DNA from 2 places in the Cupriavidus taiwanensis LMG 19424 genome. Region 2 is predicted to be linked to the other one. Evidence: riboswitches for the same ligand, from Rfam matches in the RefSeq annotation. Region 2 holds a riboswitch; the other holds the start of a gene.

Region 1 (8,562 bases), on a different contig from region 2:
GGAGCTGACCAAGCTGCTCGGCGTGTCCGTGTTCGTCGAAAACAAGCCGGGCGCCGCCGGCAATATCGCGATGGGCGAGGTCGCGCGCGCCGATGACAACCACACGCTGATCCTCGGCCATATCGGCACGCTGGCGGTCAATCCCTTCATCTTCCCGAAGCTGCCGTACGACCCGGTCAAGGACTTCCGCGCGATCTCGCTGCTGTCCAAGGTGCCGAGCCTGTACGTGGTCCATCCCGACGTGCCCGCGAAGAACCTGAAGGAATTCGTGGCGCTGGCCAAGAGCAAGCCCGGCAAGCTGAACTATGGTTCGGCCGGCAACGGCAGCGCCGGCCACCTGGCCTTCGAATACCTGAAGGCCGCCACCGGCACCTTCATCACCCACGTGCCGTACCGCGGCAGCGGCCCGCAGATCACCGACCTGCTGTCCGGCCGGCTCGACGCCGCCGCGGTCGGGGCACCGGCGATCCTGCAGTTCATCAAGGCCGGCAAGGTGCGCTGCATCGCCACCGGCACGACCCAGCGCATCGCGCAGTTGCCCGACGTGCCCACGGTGGCCGAGCAAGGCTATCCCGGCTTCGAGATGACACAGTGGTATGGCCTGCTGGCGCCGGCCTCGCTGCCGCAGGCCGCCGCCGACAAGCTGGCCGACGCCACCATGAAAGCCGTGAAGAGCCAGAGCTCGGTCGAACGCCTGAGCGCGGACGCGGCCATCGTGGTGGGCGGCACGCCGGCGGAGTTCTCGCGCTTCATCGCGCAGGAGCAGCAGCGCTGGCGGCCGATCATTGCGCGGGCCGGTATCAAGCCGGATTGATATCGGCCGCCACCGCGCGGTGCCTCACGGCCTTCTTGCAACGGTGCAAAGGACACGGCACTTGGCCGATGCCAGCGGTCGTCGGGTGGAAGCCGAACCCGCTACATGCACCATTTACAAACGATGCGGCGGACGGGCTGGGTTACAGGCGCCGCGGCAACGCGCCGCGACGGTGGCCCGGAACCTGCAAGGGCTTGCTGCCCCGTTCACCCTTCAGGAGCCCGCCATGAGCATCTTCAAGGACATCCTCAACAAGCTGCTGGGCAAGGACAAGCCCGCAGCAACCACCACGGCGACCACTGCCGGCACGCCACCCGCCGCCGGAACGCCAACTTCAGCGGGCGCGCCAGCCGGCACTGCGCCAACTGCCGGCACCGGCGCGGCGCCCGCGGGCAACGTCCAGGGCACCGCCGGGTCGCCGGCCGGGGCGCAATCCGCGCCGCTGTCGGGCGTCGATGTCGAGGCCATCATGGACCGGATGGCGCAGCAAAGCGGGCAGACGCTGAACTGGCGCACGTCCATCGTCGATACGATGAAGGCGCTCGGCATCGACAGCAGCCTGGAACACCGGAAGGAACTGGCACGCGAGCTGCACTACACCGGCGACATGAACGATTCCGCGGCGATGAACGTGTGGCTGCACAAGCGCCTGATGCAGGAACTGGCCGCCAACGGCGGCAAGCTGCCGAAGGAACTGTCCTGATTGATGACGTAGAAGGCGGCGCCGGGCTGGCGCCGCGGCAGTCTCAGCCCGCGATGCCGGCCCAGCGCAGGTGCCGTGCCCAGTCGGCGTCGCCGATCACGCCGGACACGCCCTGCCGCTGCCCGTCGGCGCGATAGAAGTAGGTGCGCGGCATTTCGCCCATCCAGTCCGGGTCGACCGCATAGCGCAGGCGTTCCTGGGGCTCGTGCCCGAACACCCATGCATTGCGCGCCAGCCTGACGCGATCGAGCACCTGCCGCACCTGTGGCAAGGACTCGACGCTGTCCGTGGACAGCGTGACCACGCGCAGCTCGGGATGCTTCGCACGCAGCTTGCCGAGCGCGTCGAAATTGCGCTTGCAATAGACGCAATCCAGCGACCACACCACCAGCACGAAGGGCTTGCCCTGCTGGCTGGCGGCGATGCGCGCGGCGTTGGCGGAATCGAACACGGCGACACGATTGGCGGGATCGGCGGCGTTGGCGGTGCCGAGTAGCAGCGCGCACGCGGTAGCCGCGGCGGCAAGCAGTTGGCGGCGCGATCGCATCATGCGCCCTCCTGCCCGAGCGCGAAGACCTGGAAGCCCTCGGTCTCGGTGCGCCATAGCACGTAGGCGCGGCCGGCGTGCTGCAGCAGGTGCGGCTGGTCGGAATCGCGCTCGGTGCCGGCCAGCTTGCGCGTCTGCCAGGACTTGCCGCCATCGTGCGACAGCATGGCGGAAAGCCGCGTCTGCTGGCCGTCGAACGATTTCCACACCACCGCGATGTCGTTGTCGTTCAGCGCGACGATATCGGCATGCTGTGCCCGCGGATCATCGAGCGCGTGTTGCGCCTGCAGCTTGCCGTCGCGCCAGCGCCCCACCGAAACCGTCGGCTTGCCCGCGCGCATGCTGAACCACACCATGTGCACCGTGCCGTCGGGCGCGACGGAAGCGCCAGGGCCGTGGTGCGGGCACGCGTCGATGCGCCAGTCGTCGAAGGTGGCGCGCTGCGTCGGCGTGGCCTTGCCATCGGAACCCAGCAGCGCCAGCGCGTGGTCGCGCGCGTTGGGCGGGAACACATGGCGCCACAGCGCCAGCATCCCGCCGTCGGGCGTGGGCGACAGCGCGATGCGGCAGCATTCGCAAGATTGATCGGCAATCTTGTAGTCGCCCTGGAAGGTCTTGCCGTGGTCGTCCGACACGGCGTAGTAGATCGCGGCGCCGGCATACGGCTGCTTGCGCGCCTCGGCGGCGGCCACGTCGCGCTTGTCGATCCAGCTGACGAAGACGCGCCCGGCCGGGTCCACCGCGAGGGCGTCGAAGCGGTGTGCGATCTGGTCGCGGTTGGCATGCACCGTCAGCGGCTCGGCAAAGCTCTTGCCGCCGTCGGTGGAGCGCGCAAAGCGGATAAAGCCGGTCCATGGCGTGGGCAGCGGCTGGGTCCAGGAGATGTAGACCTGCCCGTCGGGCCCGGTGGCCACCTTGGGGCGGCTTTCGTGATCGGCGGCGACCGGCTCCGGCGCGGCATTGACATGCCGCGCCGCGCTGAAGCTGCGACCGTAGTCCGCCGACGCACGCACCGCGACATGCTGGCCGTCCTTGTAGGCAATCCACAGCTTGCCGTCGCGGTCGAAGGCGGCACCGGTGCCCAGCTCGCTCGCTTTCGGCTTGGCCTGGCCGCCGTGGCCGGCGTGGCTGCCATGCGCCTGCGCGGCCGCGGTGGCCGACGCCAGCGTAGCGCAAGCCATCAGTCCCGCAGCGATCAGGCGGACAGCGCGGCGGGCGCCTGGCATGGTGTTGGTCAGCGTGTTCACGTGCTCAGAAGGAAAGTTTCGCCTCGGCGTAGAACGTCCGGCCCGGGTACGGGTGGTAGACGTAATAGCGCTGGTCGGTGAGGTTGTCGATGCCAAGCCCGAGCCGCACATTGCGCGCGGGCTTGTAGGTCACCTTGACGTCGAAGGTCAGGAAGCTGCTGGTGCCGCCGAAGGTGTCGGGGTTGGTATCCGAATTGTCGAGCGTATTGTACTGCCGGCCCGAATAGGTCATCGCCAGCGTGCCGGCCCATGCCGGCGTGAAGCGATAGGTGCCAACCAGGTTGGCGCGCCACTTCGGGATGCGATAGAAATACTTGTCCACCGAGGCCGGGTTGTTGGCGTTCTCCAGCGTTTTCGAATGGTTGTAGGCGCCGCTGGCCGACAGGTCGAATCCGCTCACCAGCACATCGCGCCCGTCGTAGGCCAGTTCGATGCCGCGCGTGCGCACCCGGTCGACATTCTGGAAGCTGGTGACGGTAGGAAACACCGTGGTGTTGGTCTGGCTGACCAGCGCATCGCGGATATCGTCCTCATACAGCGAAACGCGGAAGTTCGACGCCTCCACCGTGCGCTCGAAGGTCAGGTCCTTCGAAAACGAGCGTTCCGGCCGCAGGTTGGGATCGTTGTTGATCAGCGAAGTGCCGGTAATGCGGCCCTGGAACAGCTCGCTCACGGTCGGGTAGCGATAGGCCTGGCCCAGCGACAGCCGGCCCAGCCAGTCCTGCCCGAACGCCTTCTCCAGCGCCAGCTTGGGCGACCAGTTGGATTCGCTGCGCACCGGATAGCCGATGTCCACGCCAGGCTCGCTGCGGCTGCCGTCATAGGCGCGCCAGTGTTCGTAGCGCACACCCGGGATCAGCTTCCAGTCCTCGGCAAAGTACCAGGCGTCCTGCGCGTAGAGCGCCTGGGTCTCGGTCTTGCCGGTGAAGGCGTTGTTGAACGCGGTGATGGTGGCCGCGCGCCAGTCCGAGGTGTTGTAGGTGGTATTGGTCAGCCGGTAGTTGTCGTAGTGGTAGCCGAACGTGACCCAGTGCCCGCCCTGCAACTGCTGCGGGCGGTAGTCGGCCTTCAGGTCGAGCGTGCGCCAGCCGGTGCCGTCGCCATACGTCACCGTGCCCGGTCCGTTGGCGACGGTGTTGGCGCTGCGGCTCACGTCCTTGCTGACGTCGAACAGCGACGCCACGCCGGAAAAATTCCAGCCGGTCTGGTTGCGCGTGCGCAGCGACAGGCCGTACAGCCAGCGCGCGTCCTCGCCGTTGCCCGGCGCAAAGGCATTGGCCGGAATCACGTACTGGTAGCCGCCGATGTTCACCGGGCCGCCGGACACCACATTGCCATTGGCATCGCGCAGGTAGCTGCCGGTGGTGTTGGAGCGGTCCTGCTGCCAGTAGGCGGCGGTGAACTGCGCCTGCAGCGTGCTGGTGATGTCGTAGCCGAGCTTGAGCTTGAGCTGGTCCTGCACCGTGTGCGTGACGCCCTCGCTGTTCACGCCCATCACCACGCGGTCGCGCCCGCTCTGGTCCTGGTCGAAATAGGCGCCGGAAACCGGCGTGTCCGCCGCACCAGCGGGCCGCGTCGAGCGCGACGCGGTATAGAAGCTGAGCGGCTGGCTCTTGCTGTCCTGCCGGTCCACGCTGACCAGCCACGAGAACGGGCCGACACGATCGCCCACATAGGCATTGGCATGCACCCCGTTGAAGTTGTCGTGGGTGCCGTACAGGCCGAAGCGCTGCGTGAACAGCTGCACGCTGGCATCGCCCTCGAACTTCTCCGGCGTGCGCGTGGTAATCAGCACCGTCGCGCCCAGCGAATTGCCGGGATACAGCGCCGAATACGGCCCGTACAGCACGTCCATGCGCTCGATCTCGGCGGCATTGACCAGCGACCAGCGCGGCGGGAAGCTGAAGTCCGAGCCGAGCAGGTTGGACAGCAGCAGCCCGTCCGCATAGACCAGCCCGCGCGCCGACTGGCGCGAACTGGTGCTGCGCACCGAGATGATCGAATTCATATCGCCGATAAAGCGCTTGCGCACGGCGAGGTTGGGCGCGTACTTGAGCGCGTCCTCGGTATTGACCACGTTGAAGTCGGCCATGCGCGTGCTGCTGATGCCATACGCCGGCGCCGGCGTGTTGGGCGGGATCGCCGGCGTCTCGGCACGGTCGGGGCGGGCCGATACCACCACCTCCTGCAGCGGCGCGGGCGCCCCCACGGCTGCCTCCACCCCTTGGGCAGCGGCCACGGCGGGGCCCATCAGCACTGCCGAAGCGGCCAGTGCAATGCGATGTTTCTTCACGGAATACCTTGTTGTCGTCGTTATGGGCTCGCTACGCCTGCGCAGCATCAGGCGCTCCTCCCCGGACCTCCCTGCTAGCGGGCGCTGACATTTTATGGGGCCGCAAGCCGCGGGCCGATGCGACATAGCGACGCGCCTTGCACGGTCATATCCATATGCATCGGTGTTAACCCGCATATCCAATACGGAGCCTTGTCACTACATTGCCCCGACTGGCCTCCAGCCAGCGTGATGCAGGGAGAGACTGTCGCGGCGCCCGCCGCGCACGGCGCCGAAGGAGCAACCGCCCCGGAAACTCTCAGGCAAAAGGACCGGCATCACCCGTCAGTGCACTCTGAAGAATGCCGGACGCCATCGTCCGCCCGGCATACCGAAGGAGCAAGCGCGCCCCGCCCCCGCGGCAAGGCGCCGCGAATCTCTCAGGTCCAGAACAGAGGGGGCGTCCGCCACGCATGTCGCGTGCGGACTCCTACCCTTCGACGTTCCTGGATCCTGCAGATCATGAAGACAATCGCTGTCATCGGCGGTGGCATCACTGGTGTCACCACCGCCTACGCGCTCGCCCGGCGCGGATTCTCCGTCACGCTGTTCGAGCGGCACCGCTACGCCGCCATGGAGACCTCGTTCGCCAACGGCGGGCAGCTCTCCGCTTCCAACGCCGAGGTCTGGACCCACTGGTCCACGCTCGTCAAGGGGATGAAGTGGATGCTGCGCAACGATGCGCCGCTGCTGATCAATCCCCGGCCCAGCTGGCACAAGCTGTCGTGGTTCGCCGAGTTCATCGCGTCGATTCCCCACTATCGCCGCAACACCATCGAGACCGCTCGCCTGGCCATCGCCGCGCGCGAGCACCTGTTTGCGTGGGCGGCGCAGGAAGGCATCGACTTCGACCTGAAGCGGGCCGGCATCCTCCATATCTACCGCGACCGCGCCGGCTTCGAGCATGCCGGCCGGGTCTCCGCGCTGCTGGCGCAAGGCGGACTGGAGCGGCGCGCCGTGACCCCGCAGGAAATGCGCGCGATCGAGCCGACGCTGGCGGGGTCGTACTACGGCGGCTACTTCACCGAAAGCGATTCCACCGGCGACATCCACAAGTTCACCAGCGGCCTGGCCGCGGCCATTGCGCGCCTGGGCGTGCGCTGCCTCTACGGCCAGGACGTGCGTGCAGTAAAAACAGACGGCAAGCGCGCCACCGTCACCGTGCAGGATGGCGCCGACACGGCCACCTCCACCTTCGACGGCGCCGTGATCTGCGCAGGCACGGCAAGCCGCGCGCTGGCGGCCGGGCTGGGCGACCGCGTCAACATCTATCCGGTCAAGGGCTATTCGATCACCGTCAACCTGGCCGACGACGCGAGCCGCGCGGCGGCGCCGACGGTGAGCCTGCTCGACGACGAAACCAAGCTCGTCACCAGCCGCCTCGGCGACGACCGCTTCCGCGTCGCCGGCACCGCCGAGTTCAACGGCACCAACCGCGATATCCGCGCCGACCGCATCCGCCCGCTGGTGGACTGGGTGCAGCAGTGCTTCCCCGGCGTCAGCACGCGCAGCGTGGTGCCGTGGGCCGGGCTGCGGCCGATGATGCCCGACATGCTGCCGCGCGTGGGTCGCGGCCGCGCGGCCTGCATCTTCTACAACACCGGCCACGGGCATTTGGGGTGGACCTTGTCGGCGGTGACGGCGGACATGGTGGCGGGGGTTGTGGACCAGGCGCTGGGAAGCGCGCCGGCGATGGCGGTTCCGGCCGCTATTTCTGCACCTGCCTGATCGCGCGCTCGCGCGACGCCTGCATGTCCTGCATCAGCCGGTACGCCGCGTAGTACTTGTAGATATTGCGCACATAGGTGGTGGTCTCGATGCCGATCTTCTCGGCCACCACGATCTCGACATTGTTGAACCACTTGTCGGGATCCAGCCCGCGCGCCGCCGCTTCCTTGCGCATCTTGGCGATATTGCCCGGCCCGGCGTTATAGCTGGCAAAGGCGAACAGCGGCCGGTTCGCCTCCGAGAAATGCGCGTCGGGGAAGTACTTCGTCATCAGCCGGTCCATGTACTTGGCGCCGGCGTGGACATTGGCTTCGGCGATCCGGATGTTGCCGACATTCAGTTCCTTGCCGGTGGCCGGCATGATCTGCATGATGCCGACCGCGCCGACATGGCTGCGTGCGTCCTGGTTCAGCTGGGATTCCTGGAAACCCTGCGCGGCCAGCATCAGCGGATCGAAGCCATAGTCCTTGCCGTACTTCTCGAAGAAGGCGATGGTCTGCTGGAAGCGCTTGTACTCAGCATCGTCGGTATTGTTCTTGATCTGCTTGATGCGCAGCATGGTCTGCTTGAGCCGGTACTCCGCACCGCCCTGCTTCTTGACGAAGTTGACGTAGAAGTCTTCGATCGCCTGCCGCAGCTGCGGGCTGTTCTTGCGGTAGGCCCAGCCGGTATAGCTGCCTTCGCGCACGGCCAGGTCTTCGCGCACCTTGATGTTGGGCAGGATCTGCGCCCACGTCGCGGCCTTCCAGTCATCGACCACCAGGATCTGCAGCACGCCCGCGTTGAGCATCTCGAGCGCGTCCTCGTCCTCGAGCGCGTCGGGCAGCATGACCAGCTTGATCGGCGCCTTGCCGGCGCGGCGCAGGCCGTCGTTCAGCACGGTCAGGCTTTCGAAATAGCTGCTGGCGCGCCGTACGTGCACGGTTTTTCCGGCGAGATCGTCGAGGCGCTGCAACGGCGGCGCCTTGGGCCCCGTGATCACCAGTTCGCGCACCGGCTTGCGGTCGCGCGGCGCGGTGAAGTCCACCTGCTTCAGCCTGCTTTCGGTCTCGGTCAGGTTGCCGGCGGCGATATCGCCAAGCCCTGCCATCAGGTCGGGCAGCAGCCGGTCGCGCGTGGTCGGGATGATGATGATGGTCAGCGGGCGCTTGCCGAGCTGGTCGGCGTATTTCTTGTTCAGGTAGCGCTCGA
Region 2 (8,562 bases):
CGCGTCCTGCGTGGCGGCTTCGAGCTTGTCGAAGTCCAGGCCAGCGGGCAACGGCTTGCCTTGCGTAAAGACTTCCCACAGCGCGACCACGTCGGCGCGGGTGGCGGTCTCGTCCAGCGAGATGCCCACACGCGTGGCGCTGACATGGCGCAGGTTGATGCCGCGCGCAGTCGCAGCGGCGTGGATGGCTTCGGTGTTGAAGCCCGTTTCCACGGTCAGCGTGTCAAAGAAGGTAGCGTTGGTACGCGCGAAGCCGAGCGTTTCCAGGCCGGCAGCCAGCGTCGCGGTCAGGCGATGCACGCGCTGCGCGATGCGTTTCAGGCCTTGCGGGCCGTGGTAGACCGCGTACATCGACGCCATCACCGCCAGCAGCACCTGCGCGGTACAGATGTTGGAGGTGGCCTTCTCGCGGCGGATATGCTGCTCGCGCGTCTGCAGTGCCAGGCGGTAGGCCTTGTTGCCCTGCGCGTCGATGGTCACGCCGACCAGCCGGCCCGGCATCGAGCGCTTGAACGCATCCTTCACCGCCATATAGCCGGCGTGCGGGCCGCCGAAGCCCAGCGGCACGCCGAAGCGCTGCGAGTTGCCCACGGCCACGTCGGCGCCCCATTCACCCGGCGCGGCGATCAGCGTCAGCGCCAGCAGGTCGGCGGCAGCCACCACCAGGCCGCCGGCCGCGTGCACGGCGTCGGCGATGGCGCGGTAGTCATGGATGTCGCCGTTCACGCCCGGGTACTGCAGCAGCACGCCGAAGGCGCCCGCGGAAGCGGCGTCGGCGGCGGGGCCGACCTTCACTTCGATGCCCAGCGGCAGCGCGCGCGTGCGTACCACTTCCAGCGTCTGCGGCAGCACGTCGTCGGCGACGAAGAAGACGCTGGAATCGTGCTTGTTCACGCGCTGCAGCAGCGTCATCGCTTCGGCGGCGGCGGTGCCTTCATCGAGCATCGACGCGTTGGCGATATCCAGCCCGGTCAGGTCGGTCACCATCTGCTGGAAGTTCAGCATCGCTTCCAGGCGGCCTTGCGAGATTTCCGGCTGGTAGGGCGTATAGGCGGTGTACCAGGCGGGGTTTTCGAAGATATTGCGCAGGATGACGCCGGGCGTAATGGTGTTGAAGTAGCCCTGGCCGATGAAGCTCTTCAGCACCTTGTTCTTGCCCGCCAGCGCGCGCAGCTTGGCCAGCGCGGCCTCTTCGCTCAGCGGCTCGGTGAACTCGCCCATCGGCATGCCGTCGCGGCGGCGGATGGCGGCGGGGATGACGGCGTCGATCAGCGCGGCGCGGCTGTCATAGCCGAGCACCTTCAGCATGTGCTGCTGCTCGGGGGTATCGGGGCCGATATGGCGGGCGGCGAAGGCGTCGCGCGCCTCCAGTTCGGCCAGCGTGGGCCGGTTCACTTGGGCGGCGGTCATGGGAAGCGGGGCGTTCATTGGCAAGAACCTCGTGGGGCGCGTCGGCAGGTGGTCAGCCCGCCGGCGCGCTGTCAATTTGCTTGTCGTTCCCGCGAAGGCGGGAACCCAGTGACTTTTTCAGCGGCGCAAGCAAGCCACTGGATTCCCGCCTGCGCGGGAATGACGAAAATCAGGCGCCGACGCTGGCCTTGTAGGCGTCGGCCGACATCAGGCCGTTGACGTCGTCGCCGTTGGCCGGCTTGAGCTTGAACAGCCACGCGTCGAAGGCGTTGGCGTTGACGCTTTCCGGCGCCGCGGTGGCGGCCTCGTTGACGGCGATCACTTCGCCGGCCACGGGCGCGTAGATGTCGGAAGCGGCCTTCACCGACTCGACCACGGCCAGCGCGTCGCCGGCACCGACCGCCTTGCCCACTTCGGGCAGCTCCAGGAAGACGATGTCGCCCAGCGCGTCCTGGGCGTGGTCGGTGATGCCGATGGTGAGCGTGCCGTCGGCTTCGACGCGCACCCACTCATGCGACTCGGTGTACTTCAGGTCAGCGGGGAAATTCATGAAGGTTCTCCGGATTCAGATCTGTTTCTTGTTGGGTGATGCCTGCCCGGCAACGTTGCCGGCAGGCGAGGGCGACCGTTGGGTGAGCGGGGCGTTCCCTTAGCTCACGAGTGCCTTGCCATGACGCACAAACGGCAGTTTAACCACAGTCGCGTTGAGTTTGCGGTCGCGGATCTCCACCTGCACGGTGTCGCCCACGTTCACGCCTTGCGGCAGGCGCGCGAACGCGATCGATTGCGACAGCGAGGGGCTGAACGTGCCGCTGGTGATTTCGCCGTCACCGGCGGGGGTGATGACTTTCTGGTGGGCACGCAGGACGCCACCTTTGTCGCGCAGGATCAGGCCGAGAAACTGCTGGCGCGAACCGGCCGCGGCCAGCGCCGCCTTGCCGGTGAAGTCGCGCTCGCTCTGCAGGTCGACCGTCCACGCCAGGCCCGCATCCAGCGGCGAGACCTTGATATCCATGTCCTGGCCGTACAGGTTCATGCCGGCTTCCAGGCGCAGCGTGTCGCGCGCACCCAGGCCGGCCGGGCGCACGCCGGCGGCTTGCAGCTTTTCCCACAGGCCGGCGACGCTGGCGGCCGGTACCACCAGTTCGAAGCCGTCTTCGCCGGTGTAACCGGTGCGTGCCACCATCACTTCGCCGAGGGCCGGATCCTGCACCACCACCGCGTTGAACGGCTTGAGCGCGTCGGAAGGCTGGGTCGACGGGAAGGTGCTCCAGACCTTGGCGCGGGCATTGGGCCCCTGCACCGCGACGATCGCCAGCGGCGGCACGCCCGCGGGCGCAACGTCCTCGCGGCGCGGCGTGATGGTCACGCCGCTGCCGGTGGCCTCGTTGCGGGCGCGGATCCAGTCGATATCGCCGACCGCGGTGCCGGCGTTGACGACCAGGCGGAAACGGTCTTCCGCAAAGAAATAGACGATCAGGTCGTCGATGACGCCGCCGTGCTCGTCAAGCATGCAGGAATAGAGTGCCTTGCCCGGGGTCTGCAGCTTGTCGACGTTGTTGGCCAGCAGGCCGCGCAGGAAGGCGCGGGTATTGGGGCCGGCGAGGTCGACCACGCACATGTGCGAGACGTCGAACATGCCGGCATCGTTGCGCACGGCATGGTGCTCCTCGATCTGGGAGCCATAGTTGACCGGCATGTCCCAGCCGCCGAAGTCGACCATGCGGGCGCCGAGGGCGCGGTGGATAGCGTTGAGGGGCGTGGCCTGGAGCGTCATGGAATCCTCGGGGGCAGTCTCGGTTGGCGAAAACAAAAAAGGGTCATCCGCCGCAACGATCGCCAGCCGATATGGCCAGCAATCCGCTGCGGCGGATGACCCCTCTGTCCTCGATACCTGAGAGATTACGAGGCGGATCCTGCGGATTCCAGTCCTCGCGCGCCCCTTCGGTGGGCACGCTCGCCACGAATGGCGGGTGCCGCTCTCCAGAGTGCGGCATGCATCGTGTGCATGTTGCATGCCGATCCGACCGGTCCGTGGTGCCTGAGAGTTTTCGGGTGATACCCCTTCGGCGGCGCAGGCGATGCGCGCTCTCCCGGTCGGATGCGCGCAATGTACGGGAGGCCCCCGCCTTTGTCAAACCAAGGCAGAGGCTGCCGTACCCGCCGCTGCGCGACAGTGCTTACTTCTTCTTGTCGTCGGTGACGACGTTACCGATAACACCGCCCACTGCCGCCCCGCCCAGCGTACCCAGGGCGCTGCCGTCCGTCAGCACGGCGCCGCCCACCGCGCCGGCACCTGCGCCGATGGCGGTATTACGTTGTTTCGGGGTCATGTCCGCGCAACCGGCAAAGGCCGCGACCGTCATGCCGATCAGGGTCACCTTGGTCAAAGTTTGCAGGGTTTTCATTGTTGGCTCCGATGTGATGATTTGTGCATGCCCGAGCGATCCGGCGGACCGGGGGACACACTGGTTAGAGTGTCGCGTTATGTCATTGGCTCCGGTCTTTACGAAGTGTTACGCCAGTGACACAGCCGGGCCCGCGCGCGCGGCTTGCGCTGACTGACCCGCCGCGGCGCGCGTGTTAACATCGACGGCTTTGCCGCAGCCCCGGGTGACGGGATGCCGGCAAATCCCTTCTTTTCCTCGATTCCGCTGCCGCCCCGACATCTGCCCGCATGACCCATGGCCTGAACCCCGCCCAATCCGAAGCCGTCCGCTACCTGGACGGACCTTGCCTGGTGCTGGCCGGCGCGGGCTCCGGCAAGACCCGGGTGATCACGCAGAAGATCGCGCATCTGATCGAGGACAAGGGTTTCGAGCCGCGCCATATCGCCGCCGTCACGTTTACCAACAAGGCGGCCAAGGAGATGCAGGAGCGCATCGCCAAGCTGATGGAGGGCAAGACCACGCGCGAGGGCAAGCGCATCCCGCTCAAGCAGCTGACGGTCTGTACTTTCCACTCGCTGGGCGTTCAGATCCTGCGCATGGAGGCGGAGCACGTCGGCCTCAAGCCGCAGTTCTCGATCATGGATTCGGACGACTGCTTCGGCCTGATCCAGGAGCAGCTGGGTACCACCGACAAGAAGCTGATCCGCGGCGTGCAGAGCACGATCTCGCTGTGGAAGAACGGCATGGTCGATCCCGAGGCCGCGATCGCGCAGGCCGCCAATGCCGACGAGCACCAGGCCGCGCTGGTCTACCGCAACTACGTCGCCACGCTGAACGCCTACCAGGCGGTGGATTTCGACGACCTGATCCGCCTGCCGGCGGAGCTGTTCGCGCGCGATGAAGCGGTCCGGCTCAAGTGGCAGAACCGCCTGCGCTACTTCCTGGTCGACGAGTACCAGGACACCAACGCCTGCCAGTACCAGCTGCTCAAGCTGCTGGCGGGCGGCTCGCACCTGCGCGCGCCGGCCTTCACCGCGGTGGGCGACGACGACCAGGCCATCTATGGCTGGCGCGGCGCCACGCTGGACAACCTGCGCGGGCTGCAGACCGACTTCCCCAACCTCAAGGTCATCAAGCTGGAGCAGAACTACCGCTCCACCGTGCGCATCCTGGAAGCGGCCAACGCGGTCATCGCCAACAATCCCAAGCTGTTCGACAAGAAGCTGTGGAGCGAGCACGGCATGGGCGATCCCATTGCCATCCACCCGATGAACGACGAGGAGCACGAGGCCGAGTCGGTGGTGTTCCGCCTGTCGGCGCACAAGTTCGAGCGCCGCGCGCAGTTCCGCGACTACGCCATCCTGTACCGCGGCAACCACCAGGCGCGGCTGTTCGAGCAGATCCTGCGGCGCGAGCGCATCCCCTACGTGCTGTCGGGCGGCCAGAGCTTCTTCGACAAGGCCGAGATCAAGGACATCTGCGCCTACCTGCGCCTGATCGCCAATCCCGACGACGATCCCGCCTTTATCCGCGCGATCACCACGCCGCGCCGCGGCGTCGGCAACACCACGCTCGAAGTGCTGGGCACGTTCGCCGGGCAGGCCAAGGTGTCGCTGTTCGAGGCGGCGATGATGGGGGGCATCGAGGGCAAGCTGCAGCCGCGCCAGCTGGAGCCGCTGCGCGTGTTCTGTGAATCGATGGTGCGGCTGGCCGACCGCGCGGCGAAGGACCCGGCCACCGAGGTGCTCGACGACCTGATGGCCGGCATCCATTACGAGGCCTACCTGTACGACAGCTTCGACGAACGGCAGGCGCAGTCGCGCTGGACCAATACGCTCGAGTTCCTCGAATGGCTCAAGCGCAAGGGCACCAAGCCGGAAGCGGCCGAGGGCGAGGAAGCCACCGGCTACGACAACGCCGACGGCTTCGGCAGCGAAGGCAAGAACCTGCTCGAGCTGACGCAGACCGTGGCGCTGATGAGCATGCTCGAAGGGCGCGAGGAAGATCCCGACGCCGTGCGGCTGTCCACGCTGCACGCCTCCAAGGGACTGGAATATCCGCACGTGTTCCTGGTCGGCGTGGAAGAGGGGATCCTGCCCCACTGCCGCGAAGACGACGACATGACCGACGAGAAGATCGAGGAAGAGCGCCGGCTGATGTACGTCGGCATCACGCGCGCGCAGCGCAGCCTGCAGATCAGCTGGTGCAAGAAGCGCAAGCGCGCGCGGGAGACCTACTCGTGCCAGCCGTCGCGCTTCATCGGCGAGATGAAGCTGGAAGAGGCGCCCGCGCCGGTCGACGCAACCCCGGCAATGAGCCCGAAGGACCGCCTCGGCGCGCTCAAGGCGCTGCTGGGCAATGGTGGCAAGGCGGTCGCCGGCTGAGCGTGCCCGGCGCCCTAGCAACGTCTAGCGCGCGCCTGTCACCGCCAGTGTCACGTACTGCGAGCCGCGCTGCCCGTGCGTGAAATCCAGCGTGAAGTCGCCCACGTCGACGCGCCCCTGCAGCGCCCGCCGCAGCTCCGCCGTGCCGCCCGGGCGCGCGCCCTGCAGCGACCGCGCCAGCCAGGCGGCGCCGATATAGCCCGCCAGGGTCGCCGGCGACGGCGGCTCGTCCAGGTATTGCTTCATGCGCGCCACGTGTTCCTTCACCACCCGCAACGTGGCCTGCTGCGGGCCCGGCGCTACCTGGGTCAGCACCAGGCCGCCGGCGTAGCCGCGGCCGAGGATCTCGCGCGCGGCATTGGCGCTGACCGAGGACAGGCCGACCAGGAACCCGTACCAACCCTGCGCGGCCAGTGCCCGGCCCAGACCGGCATAGGCCAGGGTGTCGCCGGCGACGATCACCGCGCCCGGGCGCGCGGCGGCAATGCGTCGCGCCGCCGCTTCGCCGGTGCCTTCGAGCACCACCGCCCGGGTGCCGGTCTGCGCCTCCAGCCGGGCCAGCGACGACACGGCAAAATCCGGTGCCACGGCCAGCGCGATGTGCGTCAGCCCGTAGCCGCGCAACTGCTGCGCGGCGGCGTCCAGTTCGGCCTGGTAGTCGGCGCGCGTGAACCAGACATTGTCCGCGGACAGCGCCAGCCCTGACAGCGGTGCCACGATCTGGATGCCGCGCCGGACCAGTTCGGCCGAAGACGCCAGCACGGGCAGCAGCCGGTCGCCGGGACCGAACAGCAACCCGGCCTGTTCGCTATCGGCCAGCGACACCGCCTGCGCCAGCGCGCGGCGCGGATCCGGGTCGGCATCGCGCACCACATGGCGGATGCGCATCGCGCCGCCGGCGGCATTGACGGCGTCGAACAGGACCTTGGCCCCGGCCAGGTAATCGCGCGCCAGGTCAGCCTGCGCGCCGCTGCGGTCGACCAGATGGCCGACTACCACCGTGCGCGGCGCCTGTGCCAGGGCGGAACCCACCGGCACCGCCGGCAGCGCCAGCGCCATGCCGCTCGCGGCCAGCAGCCGGCGTCGACCCGCATCTGCCGGCGGGTGTGCGCGCAGCGGTGGGTACGGCGCGGGCGTGGTGGATCGAGAGGGACGTGACATGGTTGGCAAGGACGGATCGCGCGGGCGTGGTGGCGCGCAGCGTATCCGCTACACATGACGCCAATGTGACGTCCGCGCGCATCCCGGCAGGCAGCGTTGTTGCCGGTCCGTGCCGGGCTTGACGGCGGTCAAGCTGCGGGCGCCGGCCCGGTCCTACGATGACGTGTCGCATACCCATTCCCCCGCGCCCCCCATGAACCCGTCTGCCATGACTTCCCCCGCGCTCGACCGCCGCGCGCTCTCCGACTTCCGCGCGCTGGCCGGGCGCATCGACGGCAACGGTCCGCGCTATACCTCGTACCCGACGGCCGACCGGTTCCATAACGGTCCCGACCTGTCGCTGTATCACGATGCGCTGGACGCCTGCCGCGCCGACGCGCCGGCGCCGCTGTCGCTATACCTGCATATCCCGTTCTGCGAGAACATCTGCTACTACTGCGGCTGCAACAAGATCATCACCCGCGACCACGGCCGCAGTGCGCGCTACGTCAGCTACCTGGGGCGCGAGATGGCGCTGGTGGCCGGGCGCCTGGGCGCGCGCCGCCAGGTTATCCAGTCGCACTGGGGCGGCGGCACGCCGACCTTCCTGAACCCGGACGAAATGCGCCGCGTGATGGCATTGCTGAACACGCATTTCGACCTGGCTGGCGAGGGCGAACATTCGATCGAGATCGACCCGCGCCGGGTCGACCGGGACCGCATGGCGCTGCTGGCCGAACTGGGCTTCAATCGCGTCAGCCTGGGTGTGCAGGATTTCGATGCCGAGGTACAGCAGGCCATCCACCGCATCCAGCCGTTCCAGGAGACCCGCGCCGTGGTCGACGCCGCGCGCGCGCTGGGCTTCCGCTCGGTCAGCCTGGACCTGATCTACGGGCTGCCGCACCAGACCGCGGCGCGCTTCGGCCGCACCATCGACCAGGTGCTGGCGCTGCGCCCGGACCGGCTTTCGGTCTACAGCTATGCGCACCTGCCGCACGTGTTCAAGCCGCAGCGCCGCATCGACGAACAGGCGTTGCCGCCGGCCGGCGAGAAGCTCGACATCCTGGTCTCGACCATCGAGCGGCTGACCGCCGAGGGCTACGTCTATATCGGCATGGACCACTTCGCGCTGCCCGATGACGACCTCGCGGTGGCCCAGCGCGAGGGCCGGCTGCAGCGCAATTTCCAGGGCTATTCGACGCACGCCGGCTACGACCAGGTCGGGCTCGGCATCTCGG

Evidence for each region. Region 2 has a riboswitch for glycine ahead of gcvT (glycine cleavage system aminomethyltransferase GcvT). Riboswitches for the same ligand answer to the same signal wherever they lie in the genome.
Region 1: linked by a shared signal. The riboswitch ahead of RALTA_RS17330 (D-amino acid dehydrogenase) and the one ahead of gcvT (glycine cleavage system aminomethyltransferase GcvT) in region 2 are both predicted to bind glycine.

What each region holds. Positions count from the first base shown of each region.
Region 1 covers NC_010530.1:358,452-367,013, reverse strand. Annotated here, with positions in the region: gene RALTA_RS17355 (Bug family tripartite tricarboxylate transporter substrate binding protein) at 1-814, shown strand, start outside; gene RALTA_RS17350 (DUF3597 domain-containing protein) at 1,041-1,517, shown strand; gene RALTA_RS17345 (TlpA family protein disulfide reductase) at 1,561-2,067, opposite strand; gene RALTA_RS17340 (sialidase family protein) at 2,064-3,311, opposite strand; gene RALTA_RS17335 (TonB-dependent receptor) at 3,316-5,604, opposite strand; glycine riboswitch at 5,830-5,928, shown strand; glycine riboswitch at 5,929-6,048, shown strand; gene RALTA_RS17330 (D-amino acid dehydrogenase) at 6,103-7,371, shown strand; gene RALTA_RS17325 (MltF family protein) at 7,352-8,562, opposite strand, start outside.
Region 2 covers NC_010528.1:3,237,747-3,246,308, reverse strand. Annotated here, with positions in the region: gene gcvP (aminomethyl-transferring glycine dehydrogenase) at 1-1,428, opposite strand, end outside; gene gcvH (glycine cleavage system protein GcvH) at 1,580-1,960, opposite strand; gene gcvT (glycine cleavage system aminomethyltransferase GcvT) at 2,060-3,187, opposite strand; glycine riboswitch at 3,282-3,407, opposite strand; glycine riboswitch at 3,429-3,516, opposite strand; gene RALTA_RS15025 (glycine zipper 2TM domain-containing protein) at 3,591-3,818, opposite strand; gene RALTA_RS15020 (UvrD-helicase domain-containing protein) at 4,088-6,184, shown strand; gene RALTA_RS15015 (ABC transporter substrate-binding protein) at 6,209-7,243, opposite strand; gene hemN (oxygen-independent coproporphyrinogen III oxidase) at 7,539-8,562, shown strand, end outside.